Regions from separate parts of the Pseudoalteromonas sp. 78C3 genome, predicted to be linked through region 2. Evidence: predicted binding sites of a transcription regulator. Region 2 holds the regulator's gene; each other region holds the start of a gene.
What was found. The regulator FliA, encoded in region 2, starts transcription of late flagellar genes. The targets are predictions, from matches to a motif close to CTAAAGNTNNNNNNNNNNNNGCCGATA.
Positions count from the first base shown of each region.

Region 1: CXF76_RS05820 (DUF4402 domain-containing protein) is a predicted target of FliA. The motif match lies at 2,802-2,828, and genes of this name have one in related genera.
Region 3: CXF76_RS03450 (DUF5610 domain-containing protein) is a predicted target of FliA. The motif match lies at 5,866-5,892, and genes of this name have one in related genera.

Region 1 is NZ_PJAV01000124.1:1,119-8,629, reverse strand. Features, by position in the region: gene CXF76_RS05835 (hypothetical protein) at 1-831, opposite strand, end outside; gene CXF76_RS05830 (fimbrial biogenesis chaperone) at 818-1,648, opposite strand; gene CXF76_RS05825 (DUF4402 domain-containing protein) at 1,658-2,140, opposite strand; gene CXF76_RS05820 (DUF4402 domain-containing protein) at 2,144-2,746, opposite strand; gene CXF76_RS05815 (SPOR domain-containing protein) at 2,862-3,416, opposite strand; gene CXF76_RS05810 (SPOR domain-containing protein) at 3,788-4,471, opposite strand; gene galU (UTP--glucose-1-phosphate uridylyltransferase GalU) at 4,813-5,691, opposite strand; partial or broken gene CXF76_RS05800 (thymidylate synthase) at 5,715-6,014, opposite strand; gene CXF76_RS05795 (DUF2971 domain-containing protein) at 6,320-6,841, opposite strand; gene CXF76_RS05790 (hypothetical protein) at 6,892-7,511, opposite strand, start outside.
Region 2 is NZ_PJAV01000128.1:20,102-27,612, reverse strand. Features, by position in the region: gene CXF76_RS06745 (flagellar motor protein) at 1-615, opposite strand, end outside; gene CXF76_RS06740 (protein-glutamate methylesterase/protein-glutamine glutaminase) at 608-1,774, opposite strand; gene CXF76_RS06735 (chemotaxis protein CheA) at 1,833-4,040, opposite strand; gene CXF76_RS06730 (protein phosphatase CheZ) at 4,056-4,829, opposite strand; gene cheY (chemotaxis response regulator CheY) at 4,847-5,230, opposite strand; gene CXF76_RS06720 (RNA polymerase sigma factor FliA) at 5,271-5,981, opposite strand; gene CXF76_RS06715 (MinD/ParA family ATP-binding protein) at 6,008-6,868, opposite strand; gene flhF (flagellar biosynthesis protein FlhF) at 6,861-7,511, opposite strand, start outside.
Region 3 is NZ_PJAV01000108.1:1,265-8,775, reverse strand. Features, by position in the region: gene CXF76_RS03485 (hypothetical protein) at 1-143, opposite strand, end outside; gene CXF76_RS03480 (hypothetical protein) at 143-502, opposite strand; gene ccoG (cytochrome c oxidase accessory protein CcoG) at 791-2,221, shown strand; gene CXF76_RS03470 (serine/threonine protein kinase) at 2,308-3,282, shown strand; gene CXF76_RS03465 (thiol:disulfide interchange protein DsbA/DsbL) at 3,317-3,940, shown strand; gene CXF76_RS03460 (thiol:disulfide interchange protein DsbA/DsbL) at 3,957-4,595, shown strand; gene trmA (tRNA (uridine(54)-C5)-methyltransferase TrmA) at 4,662-5,759, opposite strand; gene CXF76_RS03450 (DUF5610 domain-containing protein) at 5,922-7,061, shown strand; gene murI (glutamate racemase) at 7,127-7,511, shown strand, end outside.

The DNA.
Region 1 (7,511 bases), on a different contig from region 2:
AAACGTTAACCTAGAGTTGGTAAGTAAGTCAGTACTTCGTCCAGACAAAAAATACTCTGCAGATAAATACGCAAAGTCTTGAGTGCCTAAAAGTGAATAGTTCGTAGAATGCCTATCATCGCTCGCGGTAAAATTTAGTTGTAAGTCGGCAACCGGAGAAGATAGCGCTTTATATGGGCTAGCTTTCCATGGCAGCGTAGGTGGCGATCTTTTGTTAGGTGATTTAAGGTTGCGCGACTGTCTGTATCTTTGTTGTTCAACCGGTAAGGGGCTCTCTGAGCTTATAAGTAATTCTAAATCTGGGTAATCAATATTAAACTCTAGATTTAAAGCATTATGTAAACTTTGAATATCTACATAAATATCATCTTCAATGGTAATTTGATTTTTTGCTAATAAGTAGCTCTGTGTAGGACTAGTAAATACAGCGGGTGTAACCGCTGCATTTAGAAAAAGAGGTTGTTGATTTGCTCCAACACCTTGAGCAATTCGATTGCTAGCATCAACATTCATTGCAAATTGTAGAATGTCAAATAAGTCGCTTAAACTAACTTGTACACTTTGCTCGCTTTTAATTGCTGCAACTTCACCTAAGTAGTATGAGTTTAAATAAAGCGAAAGTATTAATAACTCGCCTGTGGCGATTCGCTGTTGCTGATTTTCTTTGTTTTTATAATCAATTACTTCAACGGGCTTAGTTAGCTTTAGTTCAATTGCGCGTAGTGTTGTTAAAGCATCCCCTACGGAAGAATTAGGATTAGCGATTACACTATTACTAAGCAAACTACTTATGCTTAGTAATAGTGCATACAATAAATTATTTAGCGTCATTCACTGTTAAAACATTAAGTGATTGTGAAGTTAAAGGCAGAGTGTATTGTGCAAATGTAAGGTCTTTATATTCTTGACTGCCTTCATATTTAAAAATGACTTTTCCTGTTTTATCTAAATTTTTGTCACTAAATAAACTAAGGGTTACAAACGCATTATCCACTTCTGGATAAATACTTAAATTACCAATTTCTGCAATTTTAACTTGCTCGTTATTGCTATCAACAAAGTAAGCACTTAATTTACCGTAGCTACTAAACTTACCTTCTCGTTTTATATTCAATAAAAACTGAGGACGTTGATTGCTTTCATTTAGCACTAGTTGAGCTTGCTCTATGGCAACTTCTGGCTGTTTCATGTCTTTACGTAACAAAATAGGAATGCTGTAGCTCATAATCATATTAACTTTTATTGAGCTTGTTTTATTAGTATTTTCACCAGGCAATGCTTGAAATAGAAGATGAGAGCGGTACTCACCAGAAGCTAGGCCTTTAGGTTTACGTATTGCTATTTTTACTGTTTGTTTTTCACCAGGTGCTAAACGCATTTGTTTTGGTGACAAACGTGCCATTGAACTTAAACTTTCGCTTGTAGCCTCTGCCAACTGTATGTAGCCACCGCTAGGTTGCGCTTGCTTCTCACTCCATAAAACACGATATGTTTGATATTCATCACCTGTATTAATTACTGTAACTTTAGCGGTTCGTTGGCGTTCATCAAAACTAATACGGGTTGGAGAGATAAGTAAATTTGCGTATGCATTTTTTCCTAAAATACATACACTCAGTGCGAGCAGCACTACAACTTTATAAAGCATGTTTTTCCTTTAGTAATCAATCGTAATTTCTAATTGGGTGTCAGTAATAAAACTACCATCTAAGTAACTTTGGCTAGTCCCTGTCGTTATTAAACGGCCACCTACTTTGAGTAAAAGCTCTCCAAACTCATCGCTAGTTTGCGTTCTTGGTAAATCTACTAATACAACCGAAAACTTGGCACTATTAGCTCCTAGTGCTTCACTTTGCAATGTAGAGTCACTCGTTTTGTTAAACGATATTTGAGTAAGGGGAGGTAAATCGGTAAATAAAAGTTCTGCGGGATTACCCTCAGTTAATACGTAAATATTACCAAATGTGGTTGTTTCACCTTCATGGCTAATGGTTATAGAGCTTAAGGTATTATTTTGAGGGATAACTAAAGTGCCAAAATTAAGCGCTTCTTGTTGTATGCTTGCGCTATAGGCTTGCTCGCTAAACATTAACGAAAGCCAAGCAGAAACATACAAAAAGCGCATTGTTTGTTTAAACACTAATTAATATGACACTTCAATATTAAAGCTACCAGAATACTCACCATCAGGGTAATCCACACTTGATGCGTTTGATGAAGTAGAAAGAGTCGCGCCTATATTAAATGATACAGCGCCATCAACACCAGCCTGTAGGTTGGGCGTAGCACTTGTATATAATCCACCAGCATTAGTACCGCTCGTTATAAAGTAAGTCCAAGTACCTACAGTAAAATCAGGTTCATTCAACCCTTGACCAGCTAAAGGTTGTACTAAAGTATTTACTGGGTCGCTAATGGTTAAAATAGAATTTGGTACTACATCTGACACACTAAAAGCACCCGCTTCACCACCTTCAATTATTGATATAGTTGCCACATTACCAGCAGCGTCGTCTTGCGAGGTAACATTAGTTGCATCAGGATCAGGATTAATTGTAAGCGTAGCTTGCAGATTGCCTGTAGGATCTGAAATAGCACGAATAGTACCAAAATTTAAATCGTTATCTTTTGTGAGTACTACAGCATTTTGTACCGTTACTTTCGCTTCAAATGACTCTGTAGCAGCATAAGTGCTAAACGAGCTGACCACGGTGGCTACAGCTAATGCAGATAAATAAAACTTCATGCTAAATCCTTATAAGAAAATGGGCTTTATCAAATATTTGCCCAACTATAGTTAGTATCGACTATTAGTACAAATACTTTAATACTATATAAGTTTAAAAGGCCTAATTTATTAATTATATTGGCTTTCCGACAAAAGCAGCAATATTACATGCTTGATCAAGCTGATTAGCTAAATAACAAAACGCACTTACTTGAGCATCGTTTTTAAATGGACCTACACGTAATCCATACAAAGTCATATTATTATTTTTACGTTCAAACATAGTAAAATTAAATTGAGTAAATGCACTGGGGTATAATTGCTTAAGCCTTTCGACTCTTGCTTTAACAAGCTCTGGCTTTAAATACCAACCAAGCTGTGCTCCAATTTTAGTTTCATCTGTTAAGGTGAGTTCTGAATTTTGTAAGTTTGGTGTTTTTACTTCGGGAGTGTTATTTAGTGCCGTCGGTTCCAAATTCTGTGAAGGCTGATTACCATAGGTGATATCGGTTTTATTTTGCATGAGTAAAGGAGGGTTTTCAGTTAATTCACTTCGAGACGATAACGCCATAATTAACAGCTGTAAATCATCTTCCATAGCAGTTAAACGACCAATGCTTTCTTGCTGTAAGTGCCACTGCGAAACATACTCTTTTACTTGTTTATCAGTAATTAAAGAATGCTGCACGCTCTCGTTATTTACAGTTGCGCTGCTACATCCATATAAATAAAAAGATAAGAATAAAACTGATATTAAATGACAAGACTTAAAATACCGCATTGCAAAATGCACTCTACTAACCAAGATAATAAATCAAAGCAAATTTTGCGCCACTTTATAGCAACTTTTTAATTAAGTAGTCTATTTTGAGGTAAGAAAAGCCATATCGATAACAAGGCAAAATTTCATCATTTAGTTGGTATCACTAATTGTTGCTGCATTGCTCTAACTCCGGCATACATGCCGTCGTATATCAAAAATTATTAGCGAAGTTAGCGTCAGGTCTAATCCTTCAAATTGATTAGGTATTATTGTAGATTGATATTACATGCTGTGCGCTAAAGCTTTACTGGCTTATCAGTGTAGTTACTTACTATGCAATCGAGTTTGTACAGTTTGAATACGTCACAGTCTGCTTTTGCATTTTTAAAGTTTTGGTAAGAGCCAAGTTTCAGCCTGTAAAACATTTTGTCGTTTATTTTGGCGGTTTCTACGTTAGTCAATATTTTGTCTCTAAACAACGGCGCTGCTTTAGCATTTAGCTCTTGCCATGCTTTAGCCACACCTTGCTCGGAGTCAACCGAAGCTACTTGCAAAGCAAATACATGTTTAGGTGTATTTAATTTTACAGTTTGTTTTTTATCACTGTAGTTTTGTTTAGCTTGTTGGCGTGACTTAACATTGCGTGTGTTTCGTGGTGAGCGTACAGACTTGCTGCTGTACCCTTGATTAGACTGCGCAATAGCTTTGCTGTTTATAATATCAATATGATTTACGAGGTAAGTTATTTCTTTTTCTAATCTTAAAATTCGCTCTATGCCTTCACGAGCTTGTTGCCACTGCATTGCGGCATCTTTTAGCTGAGCAAGTTCAAGGGCTGTAATTGATACGTAGTCAGGCGAGTTACTTTGAGGTTGTTCATCAATGGTTTTTATTTCAGGCGAGACGCTGCATGCTGTACCAAATAAAAGCATTAGCAAGCTAAGTAAAAGCCCAATGTTATTTTTTTTATATATAAACATGTATTAGTTGTCCTGAAAGCAGTGTTTTTACACTACATTTCAGTTAAACATTCTCACAAGAAAGCGTTTAACTTTATTTAAGCTGTGAGCCATAAAACTAGCTCTTCGCATGCTTGTCAGTGTTTCGTAAAACACAACGTTGCATACTCCATCCCTTCCTTGAGAGCATTATTTAATACAAATTCAATGCCAATTAACACAAACTTTACAACATAAATAACAATATGTCTGTAATGACTTAAAAACTTTTATTTTAGAGCTATTCCTTTTCTAATTTTGATCCTGATAAAACTCATAAAAAAAGGCGCCGATATAGGCGCCTTTCATGTTTTCGTTAACTGTTAAATCAGTTTTTTGATAAATGATTTTAATTCATCGGCAAATTCATCGCGACGAAGTGCAAATTCAATCGTTGCCTTTAAGTAACCAATTTTACTTCCACAATCGTGGCTGCGGCCTTTTATAGCGTATGCATCTACTTTTTCGTGTTCCATTAACATCGCAATTGCATCAGTTAATTGAATTTCGTCGCCTGCACCTTGCGGAGTTTTTGCAAGTAACGGCCAGATATTTTCGCTTAATACGTATCGACCCACTACAGCTAAGTTTGATGGAGCTTCATCTACTGGCGGCTTTTCTACCATATTAAATATTGGCGAGCTTTCACCTTGCTTTAAGTCAACATCACCTAAATCAACCACACCAAACTGGTTAACTTGTGCCATTGGTACTGGTTCTACCATAATTTGACTGTGCTTGGTTTTCTCAAAATTAGCGATCATTTCTGCTAAGTTATCTTTTTTAAGATCGCTCTCTACATCATCAATAATTACATCTGGTAAAATAACTACAAACGGTTCGTTACCAATAATAGGCGCTGCACAACTAATAGCGTGGCCTAAGCCTTTTGCTTCACCTTGGCGTACGTGAATAATGGTTACGTCTTTAGGGCAGATTGCTTGCACTTCGGCAAGTAATTGCCGCTTAACACGCTTTTCTAAAGTAGCTTCTAGTTCAAAACTTGTATCGAAGTGATTTTCGATTGAATTTTTACTTGAGTGCGTCACTAACACTATTTCTTTAATTCCTGCAGCAACGGCTTCGTTTACTACATATTGAATTAAAGGACGGTCTACCACTGGAAGCATTTCTTTAGGAATTGCTTTAGTGGCTGGTAACATACGAGTACCAAGGCCCGCTACTGGGATCACTGCTTTCATTTTATGTTTTCCTTAATCTTTTATTATACTGAAAATGGATATTGAATCGCTTCATGGCATTGATAGCCTGTTACTTCAAAGTCGTCTCGTGTTACCCACGTTTCTATGTCTTCTAATGATGTAATTTTTGGATTAATTTTTAACTGAGGTGACGCAAATGGCTCACGCGTTAACTGCACGTCTCGCATCAGTTCAAGTTGGTTTTCGTAAATATGTGCATTAGCAATTTTATGATACGCCTTACCAGCTTTGTGGCCGGTAATTTGAGCCACTAACGCAAGCAACACAAAACACTGAATTTGATTGAAATTAAGGCCAAGGGGTTTTACAACCCTTAATTTATGCACAATACGTTATGCAATATAGTAAAGTGTGAAGTATTTGCAATGTGCAAAATTATTTTATGCACATTTCGAAATTAATTTTAATACTCGAACAATGAACTCTTTACTAACTCTAAAATTAACTTTTATCAATTCGGATATTTATATATTCTAACTTAAAGAGTACCCAACAACCACTTATCAATTTTCGTTTTAAATTATATATTCTTAAATTAAATACAAAGTCAGAAAAGTGCCATTAGCAGACATCGACTTTAATGTCTTAAGTCAAGATTTGACCCCATTCACTTTTTACTGTATGAAACTTTACGCAAATGATAAAACTCATCAACCACGCTTCTCCTTCTGTTGAAAAAGGGTGAAGTATTATCAAACCCGATACAGAACCCTTTATGCGAATACGCATAATGTGACCACATCAGAAGATTGTCGTTTTTTTCCGTTAGAGAAAGAACACCAATTAATGTGTTTGCTTTATCAATAAAAACACTAGTTGTTTCACTGCCCATTTCTTTAAATTTAGTTTTCAAAGAAGGCCAATGCTGTTCATATAATTTACGTGTAACGACTTCTAGCTTTGCAGGTGAAATTTGTGTGCGTATTTCTGAGGGTAATTTTTGAAGTTCTTCTAAAACGATTGTTTTAAGATCTTCATCCATAGCCTTATCGAACTCTTCCTTTGAGGTCACTGACGAAATTACAGGCCGAAATTCAAAAGGATCATTAAAATCGGCTGGCTGAGTAAAACGTATATGACCAGAAGCTAAAACATCAATTCTATCGGGCTCTAGGTATTTGAAAAGCAAAAAACTCTCCCCTGGATTTATAATGCCGCTTATTTTCTTGTTATAACAAACTACACATTAATAAGCTTATTTTCAACAAACCATAAGCCGAAATCAGGGCATTCATATTTTATATCTAAAAGTCTATTTTCATATGCCGTCGCAAGCTCTAATTCATATATTTCTGACACAATCCCCCAACACCTAAACTCTAACAAGTCTGATGATTCAAGCATATTTTCTTTTAGAAATGTCCAATTAGCAGAGCCCTCAGGCCAAGCATTACATATTGATTTTAGATAAAAATTTCCGTCTTCCATTATCTCAAATAATGAGAAAGTGTTACCTGTTGCTTGATATTCATCCAAAACACTTTGCAATTCATGAGCGATTCCTTTTACATCACAAGTTTCATATAAATTATTTTCAAATGGGTTGATGTCCACGATAGTAATGCTATAGGCGGCAACACTCCCAAGCCTGTGATCTCTCCATAAGAAAGCGAAGCCATTAGAATGTAGTCTAGATGACCTATTAACTATTCTATAAAAAGAAGATCTTATTTGCTCAAAATGTCTTTCTAGATCAGCGATACCCCCCCTAGAATAAATTTCATTTCCATATAAACAGAGTTGATAACCACTAAAACTATTAGGACTTAATAGTTTTTGAGAATGATTATTGGTAAATT
Region 2 (7,511 bases):
ATTTGCCATAGGTAAAAACAATAAATTAGCTAAACCAACACCATAAATAGTCGCGATAAATGCCGTTGCAACGCCTGCACCAAGCATTTGTGGATCGGTAATAAACGACATTGCCTGTATTAAACCAAGCACAGCACCTAAAATACCAATGGTAGGACTGTAGCCCCCCATCGCTTCATAAACACGTGCGGCTTCAAGCAAGCGATCGCGTTCTAGCAGTAAATCAATTTCAAGCGTGTCACGTAGTTTTTGCTCTGAGCAGCCATCTACAAGCAAGCTTAAACCTTTTGCTGCATATGCATCTGGGTGAGCTAGCGCTTCATTTTCAAGCGCTAAGTAACCTTCTTGACGTGCCTTATGAGACCATCGCTTAACTTGTTCTATTGCATCTTCAATATCATATTGTGGCGCAACAAAAACCCAAGAGCTCATATTTAGCATTTTTTTAAAGGTACTTGCTGATGTTTGCAACATAACAGCACCAAGCGTGCCGCCTAATACAATAATAAGGGCAGGACCATTAAATAAAGCAGAAACAACGCCGCCTTCTAAAGAGTAACCTAAACCTATTGCGCCCAGTGCTACAAATAGTCCAAATATTGAGAGTTTATCCACAACCTACCTCTCTCTTGATACGTGCTGCAACATCGCTTAATGCTAAGCTTTCACTCGAAAGCCCCGCATTAGCAATGGCTTGAGGCATTCCATAAACAACACAGCTTTTCTCATCCTGTGCCCAAATAGTTGCACCCGTTTGCTTTAACATTCTTGCACCGTCACGTCCATCAGCGCCCATGCCTGTTAAAACGATAGCAAGCACATCGCCTTGATACGTTTTTGCTGCACTGGCAAAAGTTACATCTACACTCGGTTTATAACTTATTCTCTCGCTATGATCTTCAAATACGCGCAGTGTTCTATTTGCACCACGCCCTTCTACCATCATCTGCTGTCCGCCAGGCGCTAGATAAGCCGTTCCTGGTTGTAAGCGGTCACCTTGTTGTGCTTCTTTCACTTTTATTTGGCACAGACCATTTAAGCGCGCTGCGAATGCAGGTGTAAAAGCAGCTGGCATATGCTGAATAAGTAAAATAGGGTGAGGGAAATTAGCTGGCAATTGAGTCAGTATAGTTTGTAGTGCAACAGGGCCACCTGTAGAAGTGCCAATAGCCACAAGCTGATATTGCTTTCCACTTGCTCGCATTGAGGCAACATTTGAACCTGACGATGTTGTAGGTGCTGCTCTTTTAAAGCTTCTATCGGGTTGTTTTATCGAAGGCGTTAGTGTGTTTGTTCTTTGCGAAAGTGAGCTTGTTATCGGTTTAGTTGATATTACTGGCTTAGGTGGTGTTGCAGATTTAAACGTTCGCGGTAAACGTCTTCGCCCTATATCTTTCACTTTATTTTGCAAAAGCTTTATAGCGTCTTCATTATTGCGAGCGATGTCTTCAAATTTTTTCGGTAAAAAATCCATTGCTCCAGCATCTAGCGCATCAAACGTTGCTGTTGCGCCATCACGTGTTAGTGATGAAAACATTAAGATAGGCGTTGGATTACTCGCCATTATCTCTTTAACTGCGCTAATACCATCAAGCACAGGCATTTCTACATCCATAGTGATCATATCTGGACGTAGCTGAGCTGCTTTTTCAACAGCTTCTCTGCCATTCACAGCAAAGCCTATAACTTGTATGTCGCTATCTTGTTCAAGAATTTCGCTTACTCTGCGGCGAAAAAAGCTTGAATCATCAACAACTAAAACTTTAACGGCCATTTAGCTCTCTTATTAAATTTATGCGTAGGTATATATTAAATATATACCTACTTTATTATTAGCCTGCGTAATGTTTTAACATGTTTGGAACGTCTAAAATCAGTGCAATGCCACCATCTGAAGTAATTGTAGCGCCTGCCATACCTGGGGTACCTTGTAGTAACGCATCAAGTGGTTTAATTACAACTTCTTCTTGGCCAATTAATGAGTCAACAACAAAACCAATTTGCTGCGTACCAATTTGCACAATAACTACATGGCCTTTTGCTTTTCGCTGTGAACGATCTGAGCCTTTAACTAACCAGTGCTCGAGGTAGAATAACGGTATTGCCTTTTTACGCACAATAATTGTTAATTGCCCATCAACCACATTTGTTTTCGTTAAATCTAAGTTGAATATTTCACTAACACCAGCAAGTGGTAACGCAAATGTTTGTGCGCCAACAATTACCATTAAGGTCGGTAATATGGCTAAGGTAAGTGGTACTTTTATCTCTAAAATGGTACCTACGCCTAACTCAGATTGAATACTTACAGAGCCGTTCAATTGGGTGATTTTAGTTTTCACCACATCCATTCCAACACCACGACCTGAAATATCAGATATCTCTTCTTTTGTTGAAAAGCCAGGTGCAAAAATGAGGTTGTATGCTTCAGTGTCAGAAAGTCGACTCGCTTGATCGTGGTCGAGTACGCCTTTACTAATTGCTATTTTTTTCAGTTTCTCAGCATCCATACCAGCGCCATCATCTTTAATGGTCAACAAAATATGGTCGCCTTCCTGAGACGCTGATAAAGTAACATTACCTGTTCTAGGCTTACCGGCAGCCTCACGAACAGCTGGCATTTCAATACCGTGGTCAACTGAGTTTCGAACTAAATGCACAAGCGGATCGGCTAGTGCTTCCACTAAGTTTTTATCTAAATCGGTTTCTTCACCTACAAGTTGTAAGTCAATGTCTTTGTTTAAGCTGCGTGCTAAATCGCGTACTACGCGAGGGAAACGACCAAATACCTTTTTAATTGGTTGCATTCGCGTTTGCATAACCGCGCCTTGAATATCAGCAGTCACTACATCTAAGTTAGAGATTGCTTTACCCATTGCTTCACTGTCTGAGTTAGTCGCTAAACTAACCAAACGATTTCGCACAAGTACTAACTCACCAACCATATTCATAATTTGGTCAAGTCGTTTTGTATCTACGCGAACTGTCGTCTCTGCTGCTGGTGGCGCTGATTTTTTAGGCGTTGCTGGCGCTGCTTTAGCAACCGGTTTTTCTACCGGTTTAGAAGCGGGTGCTTTTACAGGTTCTGGTTTTTTTACAGGCACACTCGCTTTTGCAGCTGGTTTAGCTGGGATATTGGGCTGTTTCACAGCTGGAGTGCTTTCTATTGATTTAGGTGCAGTGCCTTTACCATGAAGTTCATCAAGAAGCGCTTCAAATTCATCATCACTAATTTCATCATCTGATGAATTAGCAGTATTTGACGCTGGTTTAGCTGGTTCTACAGGTGCTTTAACTGCACTACTTTGCTCAGGTGCTTTACTCGCAACCTCACCAAAACTGCCAACTCCATGTAACTCGTCTAATAAGCTGTCAAATTCATCATCAGTAATATCACCATTAAAATCACTACTACTTGCTACTGGCTTTTCAACTGCAGGACCTTGTCCTTTACCGTGTAGTTCATCAAGTAAGTTTTCAAATTCATCTTCAGTGATTTCGTTTATTTCAGCATCACTAACCGAAGGAGTTCCGCTAAACATTTCATCAAATGCAAATGGATCTTCCTCATCAGCTATTGGCGTATCAACTACTTCATCAAGAGGTTGTTCAACGTCAGTTTCTGAAGCGACTCCGTTAAGCTCGGCTTCTGTTGGAGGTAGGCCCAAAATGTGGAGGGTTTGAAGTAACTCAGGATCTGCTGGTTCTGGCTTATCCCTATTTTGGATAGTCGCGAACATTTCATTAATGGTGTCGAGCGCTTGTAAAATAACATCCATTAACTCTGAATTGACCGTTCGCACGCCTTGACGTAGTAAATCAAATACGTTTTCAGCGCCGTGGCAAGCATCAACAAGTTCTGTCATAGCTAAAAAGCCTGCACCACCTTTTACAGTGTGAAAGCCTCTAAATATGGCATTTAGTAACTCGGTATCTTCTGGATTATTTTCCAGTTCAACTAACTGTTCAGATAAAAGCTCTAGGATTTCTCCTGCCTCTACAAGAAAGTCTTGTAAAATATCTTCATCGACTTCAAACATGCAGTTACTCTCCTCTTAGAAGCCCAAACTTGATAAAAGATCATCGACTTCATCTTGATCAGACACAACATCATTACGCGATTCTTTATCAATAATAGGGCCTTCAGGACCTGCTAAAGTTTGTGTGGCAACTGGTTCTTTTATTTTTTGTTGTTCTACTTTATTCGCTGTGTTGTCACTGTCATCTTGTTCAGCAAACGCTGTTAAAAGATGAAGTAAGCTTTCTTCTACTTCTCTAACAAGTTCTATAACACGGCGAATAACTTGACCTGTTAAGTCTTGATAGTCTTGAGCCATTAGTACATTTGTCATTAAGCTTTGAAGCTCATCCGTTTTATGATGAGAGTTATTCATAAACTTATCGATACTATGGCAAAGTTGTTTAAACTCACCAAGCTCAATCTCCCGGCTCATTAAACGATCCCATGTCGGTTTGATATGAGATATTTCATCTGCAAGTTGCTGAGCTATAGGTAAACTAGCCTCAACAGCATCCATTGTTTTATTAGCCGCATTTTCTGTCATTTCTATAACATAATTAAGCCGCTTTTTAGCATCTGGAATCGCATCTGTCGTTATGTTAGTTAAGCGAGTATCAAGCTCAAAGCTTTTAAGTGCTTCGTGCAGTTGACGAGTCAACTTCCCAACTTCAGCAAATAATTTAGACTGCTCTTGCGAAGCTGTCTCTAAAATCAACTGATTAGCTTTATCTTGCTCATCGTTTTCTAAATAAATGACGAGTTGACGAGCTTGTTCTAACGTTATTTGAGGCGCAGCTGGTGCTGACATAAGCCTCTCCCCCATCATTAGCCTAAGCGTTCAAATACTTTTTCTAATTTAGTTTTTAATGTTCCAGCCGTAAATGGCTTAACAATATAACCATTAACGCCAGCTTGTGCTGCAGCTATTATTTGTTCTTTTTTAGCCTCTGCCGTTACCATCAGTACAGGGATATGTTTTAACTTATCATCTGCACGAATTGCTCTTAAAAGGTCAATACCTTGCATTCCCGGCATATTCCAATCTGTAACCACAAAATCAAACACTTGATTTTGTAACATAGGCAAAGCTGTAGACCCGTCATCAGCTTCTTGAACGTTAGTGAAACCTAAGTCACGTAATAGGTTTTTTATAATTCGTCTCATCGTTGAAAAATCATCAACTACAAGAATTTTCATGTTTTTATCCAAAACATCCCCCAGTGAGGTATTAACCTTAGTTTACTTACTACTAGTTTATCCAGTCATTGATTTTAGCTTTAAGCTTAATCATCGCCTGACCATGTATCTGACTTACACGCGATTCGCTTACATCGAGTATATGTCCTATTTCTTTTAAATTCATTTCATCGTTATAGTATAAAGAAAGTACCATCGCATCACGCTCTGGTAATGACTTTATTGCATTTAGCAAAGACTCATTAAACCGATCATTTTTAACATTATTAAAAGGTTTGTCTAGCGCTAAATCTTGGCCTACGGGAGTAATAACATCCTCATCTACACCAAGGTCTTCTATGCCTAATACTTTACTGGTATTAACATCATTTAAAATATGATGGTACTCATTGAGTGAAATTTCAAGTTTTTCAGCAACTTCTGTATCTGTTGGTTCGCGATTCAGACTGCTTTCGAGCCCAGTAATTGCCTCTGCAACTTGTCGGCTTTTACGGTGTACTGAACGAGGAGCCCAATCACCACGGCGCATTTCATCAAGCATAGCCCCGCGAATACGAATACCGGCAAAGGTTTCAAAGCTTGCGCCTTTTGTTGCATCAAAGTTTTTTGAAGCTTCTATTAAACCTATCATTCCTGATTGAATTAAATCATCAAGCTGAACGCTAGGTGGTAATCGAGCAATTAGATGACATGCCACTTTTTTGACAAGTGATGCATGTTTCTCAACAATCACATTTAAGTTTTGTGTTGATTGATATCCCATAGCTCTATTCACCAATGTTGTCATAATTAGCCGTTTACTAGTTTCTCAATGAAAAACTCTAAATGCCCAGATGGTTGATTTGGTATTGGCCATTTAACTGCTTTTGTCGCCAGCGCTTTAAACGCGAGAGCGGCTGGCGAACTTGGAAAGAGCTCAACAATCACCTTTTGGCGACGTGTTGCTTTGCGCATATTTTCGTCATAAGGAACCGTTGCTACTAGCTCCATTGAAACATCTAAAAAGCGATCGGTAACTTTAGATAGTTTTGCAAATAATTCAGTGCCTTCACGCATACTGCGGACCATATTGGCAACAATTTTGAACTTATAAACACCGTGCTCGCGGCTTAATACTTTAATAAGTGCGTAAGCATCGGTTATTGATGTTGGTTCATCGCACACTACAACCATTACATCTTGTGCTGCTCGTGAGAAGCTTAGCACCATGTCTGAAATACCAGCGGCTGTATCTACAATTAAAATATCAAATTCGGTATTCAATTCGCTAAATGCACGAATTAGCCCGGCATGCTCAGATGGCGATAGTTCAACCATACTTTGCGAGCCCGATGTAGCGGGTACAATTTTAATACCAGCAGGGCCTTCAACTAAAATCTCGTCAAGCTCACATTCACCTGACAAAACGTGTGATAAATTGCGCTCTACACGTAAACCAAGCATCACATCACAGTTTGCTAAACCTAAGTCAGCATCCAGCACTAATACTCTATTACCTTGTTGCCCTAGTGCAATAGCGGTATTTAGAGAAACATTTGTTTTCCCTACCCCACCTTTACCACCGGTTACAGCGATAACTTTTACGCCGTTGTTATTGTTTTGACTCATTTTGCGCAGGCCGCTTGCTTGATCTAATACTGTGTTAATCATACATCCCTACTGTACTTGGCGCCACTGCTTGGTGCCTTGAATGTTGTGCTTTTGTTCTTTTTAAATATAATTGCTCAGCCTTTTTCACTAGTTTCTCAGCATTTGCAACACGAATATCTTCTGGCACTCGTTGACCGTTAGTAAGATACCCTATTGGGAGGCGATTTTGAATCGCAATACTAATAATCTCACCCAAACTTAATGATTCATCTAACTTAGTGAAAATACAACCACTTAACTGTACTTTTTTAAAGTGACGTACTGTTTCTTGTAATACATTAATTTGTGCCGTCGCGCTTAGTACTAAGTAGCTGCGAATATCCACACGTTGGTTACGCATTAACGTGTTTAACTGCTCAGTCAAACGTAAATCTCGCTGACTCATACCTGCTGTATCAATTAATACTAGACGTTTATTTCGTAAATGATATAAAACTTCAGCTAATTCATTAGCATCTTTAACTTGCTTTACACCACAACCAATAATACGGCCGTAAGTAGCAAGCTGTTCATAAGCACCAATTCTGTATGTATCAGTGGTTATTAAGGCCACTTTATCAGCGCCATATTTTTGTGCACCTAACGCTGCAAGCTTAGCAACTGTTGTTGTTTTACCAACACCTGTTGGACCCACTAACGCATA
Region 3 (7,511 bases), on a different contig from region 2:
GGTTCACTGGTGGCTAAATTAAGTGTTAAAACCCCATTACACTTCTCACACTTTAACGTTTTGCCTTGTGCTAATTGCTTGAGCATATTGCGTTGTTTATGAAATGAGTCGCTTGCTTTTTTATTTAATCCTGAAAAATCCACTACTTTGCTCGCTTTTGCTCTAATGCTTCAGTCACTATTTTACATACCGTATTTAAACGATCGCCATAAAAATAAAGGTTTAAGTCACGTTCACGACAATAACGTAGGTGAAATAACTGAACAGAGTCATCTGTTGTAAACGTTTTTTCTACGTACTCACCCTCAGATTCAGACAATTTAAGTTGAGTGCTGATTCTATTTTTAGCCATATTTGCAGCAGGGCTTCTGTTAACCTTACTTGCATCACTTAAAAAACCAATGCCTTCACCTAATAACCTTTCGCGAGGTTCTTTTATAAGCGGATGATCGATTGTAAAAAAGGCAAGGATCACAACTACCAAAATAATAAATTTTTTCATGGATACGTAAACCTTGATCTAAGTAGGGTTGAATTACCATGCAGTGTAATAAACTGCATTTTAAAAGCAAGTAACTGGGATGAATAAATTATTAGCGATCTATGCCAGTAATTTTAACCAACATTGTTATAATGGTTAACAGCAGTCAGATATTTCTGAAATATCTGAAAGTATTCGAGAAGGCAATTTATTAAAGTAAATCTGCCTAGCAAGTAACTTGCTAGCTTTAAGTATAGAGTACTTGAGTATTGCTGGATTTTTATTTCCAAGCGGCGTTGAGGAACTTCGATGGACAAGCAAATTAAAGTAAAGAATATCCCTGTAGAGGTGAAAATCCAAAAACCGGATTTAAGCCGTCAAGATGATAGGTTCAATCCCCGAAATCGTATTTATGTGCGTGCCGTAAAAGGCCTACATCAATTACTTAGGCAGCGCATTGGCTTTTTAGGCCTACTTGCGTTTATGTTACTTCCTTGGATTAATTTTAACGGCCAGCAAGCAGTACTGTTTGATCTAATTGGTCAAAAATACAATATTTTTGGTTTAACGCTATGGCCTCAAGATTTTACCATATTAGCGTTTATTTTTATGCTGGCAGCATTTGCGCTGTTTTTAGTGACCACCTTCTATGGACGGGTGTGGTGTGGCTACACATGTCCGCAAACTGTTTGGACCTTTATTTTTATTTGGTTTGAAGAAAAGCTTGAAGGCACAGCTAATCAGCGTAAAAAACTCGATCAAAGACCCATGAATTTTGATAAGTTTTGGCGTAAAACGGCAAAGCATACTAGTTGGGTATTGTTTTCGTTATATACCGCTATTTCTTTTGTGGGTTACTTTACGCCAATCAGAGAGTTACTTCCTGATTTTGTAACGTTTAACGTGGGTGGTTATGCACTAGTCAGTATTATTTTCTTTGCTGCGTGTACCTATGGTAATGCCGGTTGGATGCGAGAAATTATGTGTTTACACATTTGCCCTTACTCTCGTTTTCAATCAGCTATGTTTGATAAAGATACATACACTGTAACGTACGACGAAAGCCGTGGTGAAAGCCGTGGTCCTCGTTCACGTAAAGTAGATCATGAAGATTTAGAGCTAGGCGACTGTATAGACTGTAACTTGTGTGTTCAAGTGTGCCCAACAGGTATTGATATTAGAAATGGGTTACAAGCTGAGTGTATTAACTGTGGTGCATGTATTGATGCGTGTGATGGCGTAATGGATAAAATGGAATACCCGCGTGGGCTTATTTCATATACGACAGAGCGAAACCTCGAAACCCCAGAAAATAAAACGAATCCACTACGAGCTAAAATCATTGGTTACACGGTCATACTTGTTGTGCTTACGGGAGCACTTGTAGCTAATATAGCGCTGCGTAAAACAATGGACTTTGATATCATTCGTGATCGAAATCAATTATATCGTGTCGATTTTGATGGTTTAGTAGAGAACACCTATACATTAAAGGTAATTAATAAAGCGCAGTACGAGCAAACCTTTAATATTAAAGTGCAAGGGTTAGATAACTTTAAGTATATTGGTAAGCAGTCATTTACTGTGCAGGCAGGGCAATCTCATAATGTGCCATTGTCGCTTGTAATGGACCCTTATGATTTGAAGGTGTCGATGACAGAGTTTAACTTTGTGCTTTCACCGGTAGATGAGCCGGATGAGACAATATCGCAGTCGAGTAACTTTTTTAAAGCGCGATAATCACAACCTACCTTAAATAGGTAAGTTGATATAGCAATTAACAAAAGCGGGTATATAACCCGCTTTTTATTTTATATAAGAAGAGTATGAGTAAATTTAGTTTCATTGACTTAACACCTGACCTAATACTCGATGCAATAGAAAGCGTAGGTGTGTACGCTGAATCTGGTTTGTTGGCACTCAATAGCTATGAAAACAGAGTGTACCAATTTAAAGCCGATGATGGCCTGCGTTACGTAGTGAAGTTTTATCGCCCAGAGCGCTGGAGTAAAGAGCAAATTCAAGAAGAGCATGACTTTGCATTTGAACTGGCAGAAGCGGAAGTGCCTGTTGTTGCCCCTATTTTATATAATGGGCAAAGCTTGTTTGAACACGAAGGTTATTTGTTTGTGTTGTTTCCAAGTGTAGGCGGGCGTTTATTTGAGGTTGATAACTTAGATCAGCTTGATGTAATGGGGCGTTTAATTGGCCGTATGCACCAAGTAGCTAAAACAAAGCCTTTTACTTATAGGCCAACAGTTACTTGCGAGGAGTATTTACATACAGCCAAAGTTCATCTTCAAAAAAGTAACTTAGTGCCTATGGGAATAAATACTGCCTTTTATACTATTTTAGATTTAGTGATAGAGCAGGCGCAAAAACAGTATAAAGATGTGCAAAGTATTCGCTTACATGGTGACTGCCACGTTGGTAATATTTTGTGGGCAGGTGATGCGCTCATGTTTGTTGATTTAGATGACAGCCGCCAAGGTCCTGCAATCCAAGATTTATGGATGATGCTCAGTGGCGATAGAGCGACGCAACTGTTACAGTTAGACACCCTTGTGAGTGCGTATGAAGAGTTTTGTGATTTTGATCACTCTCAACTCAAATTAATTGAACCGCTGCGAGCGATGCGTATTATCCATTATATGGGATGGGTAGCTAAACGATGGAGCGATCCTGCCTTTGTGCGGAACTTTACATGGTTTGCTGATGACAAATACTGGGAGCAACAAATTTTAGCACTGAAGGAGCAACTTGCAGCACTGCAAGAAGCACCGTTAAAGTTATTGCCGTAATATTTTATTTAAAGACAAGTACAACGAGATACAAATGCTTAAAAAATTAAAACTGAGTTTATTACTTTTATGTTTACCATTTGCAGCACTTGCTGCACAGTTTGAAGTTGATAATCAATACACTGTTATTGATGTAGACAAAAGTACATCACCACAAGTAACCGAGTTTTTCTCATTTTACTGCCCACATTGTTTTAAGTTTGAACCAGTAGCAAAAGCAATTGAACAAGGCTTGCCAGAAGGCGCGGAGTTTATTAAAAACCACGTGAACTTTTTAGGTGGCGTGTCGCCACAAGCACAAAGTAATTTAAGCTTTGCCTACTTAATTGCTAAGCAGCATGGTCAGGCGCAGAGTATTAGCGATCAAATTTTTAAAAGTATTCATGTTCAGCGTGCTCCTTTAACTGAAATGAAAGACGTTAAAAAATTACTTGAAGTAAACGGTATTGATAGCGCAACGTTTGATCAAGAAATTGCAAGCATGCCAGTTATTTCGGCTGAGCAAGCAATGCAAAACAAACAAAATAAATATTCAAAATTAGGCGCACTTACAGGTGTACCTACTTTTATTGTTAACGATAAATATAAAATAAACCTCAACACCATCAAAAATCAAAAAGAACTTGATGAGTTAGTAGCGTTTTTATTAGCACTATAAATTTCGGAGCATAATAATGATTAAATTAGTTAAAGCAGGTTTGCTTGCAGTACTACTTCCTATGGCGGCAACAAGCTTTGCAGCAACGTATGAAGAAGGCGTGCATTACGACGTTGTTTCTGAGCGCGCAACTAAAAAGCCAGAAATTAAAGAGTTTTTCTCATTTTACTGCCCTGCATGTAATAACATGGAAGCACTAATTGGTGAGTTTAAGCCTAAGCTTGATAAAAACGTTAAATTTAAAAAGAGCCATGTTGATTTTGTAGGTGTACGCGACCCAGAAAACCAACAGATGATGAGCCAAGCACTCGCTACTGCAGAAGTGCTTCCGCAAAAAGATAAAATTGTCTCTGCAATCTTTAATCATATTCATACAAAGCGCGCTAGTTTTAATGAGCTTGCAGATGTAAAAGATATATTTGTAGCGCAGGGCGTTGATGGCGATAAGTTTGATAAGCTGTTTAAAAGCTTCTCGGTACGTACGCTGAGCTCTAAAATGAAACGCGATCAAGACTACTTTAAAGAAAAAGGCGCACTACGTGGCGTACCTACATTTATTGTAAATGGTAAGTATAAATTAAACCTAGGTCGTGAGTCGGGTATTACTGAACCAGAAGATATTAGCAAACTGATTAATTACTTAGCTAACAAGTAAGTTTAGCTAAAACTAAAAAAGCTCCTACAAGGAGCTTTTTTTATGGGTAACGTTTACTGAGTGTATTTATTTGCGCTGCAAGAAAACACCCGACTCAATGTGATGTGTATATGGGAACTGATCAAATATAGCAAAGCGCTTAACGTTGTGCGTACGTGTTAGGTGATCAAGGTCACGCTCAAGGGTTTCAGGATTACACGATATATAAATTATGCTTTCGTAGTTAGCCACTAAGTCACACGTTAATTCATCCATGCCCGCGCGCGGTGGATCAACTAATATGGTTTGGCAGTCATAGCTTTTAAGGTCAATACCGTCTAAACGAGAGAAAGTACGCTCGCCATTCATTGCTTGAGTAAACTCTTCACTAGACATACGAATAATATCTAAGTTCTCTACGTTATTTTTAGCAATATTGTATTGAGCAGAATGAACAGATGATTTTGATATTTCTGTTGCTAATACTTTATTAAAACAGCCCGCTAACGCAATTGAAAAGTTACCGTTACCGCAATACAGTTCTAATAAATCATTTTTAAGTGGTTTACATAAATCTTGCGCCCACTCCAGCATATTAATATTTACTTTTGCATTAGGCTGAGTAAAGCTATTTTCTACTTGTTGATAAATAAGCTCTTGACCATTAACTGTTAAACGCTCAGTTACAAAGTCATCACCCAGCACTTCTTTTTGTTTGCGAGCACGACCGATAAAGTCAATTTTGTATTTACTGCTTAGTTTTTCTTTAAGCGCTTTAATTTCACTTAACCATTCATCATCAAGTGGTTTGTGATAAAGCAAGCTTACTAAAATTTCACCGCTTAGCGTGGATAGGTAATCGATTTGAAATAACTTACGACGTAATATTTCACAAGGCTTAAGATGCTCAATCATCACCTGCATTATTTCACCAACTAGAGGCGCTGCTGGATCAAATGTATCAACACGGATTTTTTCTTTTGTTTGTTGATCAAACATAATGTGAAACAGATCGTCACCGTCGTGCCATACTCTAAATTCAGCACGTTGGCGGTAGTTAGTTGGCTCTGAGCTAAATACTTCTAGTTGCTCCACACCAAAACGTTGGAACTGTGCACTAATACGCTGCTCTTTTTCACTTAACTGCGTTTGGTACTGTGTGGTATCTATTTTAATAACTGCCATTAACGCTACTACCTTATCTAAGATCTGTTTATCGGCGCTATTGTAGGGAGCGCTGCGTATTTGTCTAGTTTTGGCTAGCATTTATGCTGTTTTATTGAACATTGTACTTTAGTTTTTATTGTTATAGCCGATAATAAACTACGCACGCTTAGGAGACGAATCATGAAAATAGGTAATTATGGCTTTACGCCAAACAACAACATCAATAAATTCAATAATAAAGCTGATATACAGCAACCTACAATTACGTCTCCTCAAGATAGCTATCAACAACGAGGCCGAGAGTTGGCCGCAAAGGTGCTTGGCGATAAAATGGCTGAGCAGCTTGGATTGCCTATCGCAGAAAAAAAAGCAGATAAACCACTATTTGATTTTGATGAAATAGTAAAAAACGTACTCGATTTTGTGAGTAGTGCTGTTAATAAAGCAAAAGCTAATGGCGCTGATGACGAAAAGCTCAAAGATATGTTAGGCGACGCGCGCAAAGGAGTCCAAATAGGGATTGACGACGCTGTTGATGAACTCAAAGGTACAGGTGTATTTAATGATGACATGGAAGAGGGGATTAATAAGTCCAAAGAGGGAATTTACAATGGGCTCGATAAGTTTGAAGAGTCGTTATTTAACCCACAACCTGCCAGCGTAAATATAAGCCAGGCTCAATATGTCAGTATGACGAGTAATGCAGAGTATAAATTTACCACCGCAGAGGGTGACGAGGTAAGTATTAGCTTTGCAGATGCATTTGAATCTCAGTCGGCAAGTGGCTATCAGCAAAACAGTAATAGCGAGTCGTTTGCAAGCTCATCATCGCAATCTCGACAGGTATCATTTTCGATGTCGGTTAATGGTGACTTAAATGAGCAAGAGCAAGAAGCTATTAATGCAATGATGGAAGACTTACAAGATTTAAGTAAAACCTTTTTTGGTGGTGATTTAGATGAAGCATTTGAACAAGCGCAAGAGCTGAGTTTAGACAGCGATCAGCTGGTGGCTTTTTCTATGGATTTACGCCAAACAAAAACAATAGCAACAGTTAAAAGCTATGAAGAATATAGACCAGCACCAGAAAAACAAGTAGCGGAGGGTTTAGCTCCTTTTAATGATGACCTTAAAAATGCTTTTGAAAAAGCGGGTGAGCTTGGATTACAAAATCAGCTAGCTGGCATTCTCCAATGGTTAAATCAAGATCAGGAGCAAATAGATAAGTTAGTGGATTACACAAAGTCTATGTTCGAAAACCTTAATCAGTTAAATTCGGCAGCCGACGAGCTTGCTGATTTAGAAACCACGCAAAGTTAAACTACTTTCTTTTATAAATACCTCATGGCAAACTGCCGTTCTTAAAGTAAAGTGGGAACGGTAGTTTGTCAGCGCATATAATGGTCTTTGATTCAGGTATTGGTGGAACTACTGTACTTGAGCATATAAAGCAAAGTATCCCCAATGCTCAGTACAGTTATTTTATGGATAATGCATTACTACCTTATGGTGCTCAATCCCAAAAAACAATCATTAACCGATTATGCTCACTTATTCATTTCATCAAAGCTAATACGCTTAATGTTGATTTAATTGTAATAGCGTGTAATACCGCTTCTACATCTGCACTTAGTGCTGTTCGCCAAATGACAGATATTCCTATAGTCGGTGTTGTGCCAGCAATAAAGCCTGCGGCAGAGTTAACACGTTCAAATCATATTGGCTTATTAGCCACACCGGCAACGGTCGCCAGTTCATACACTAAAACAT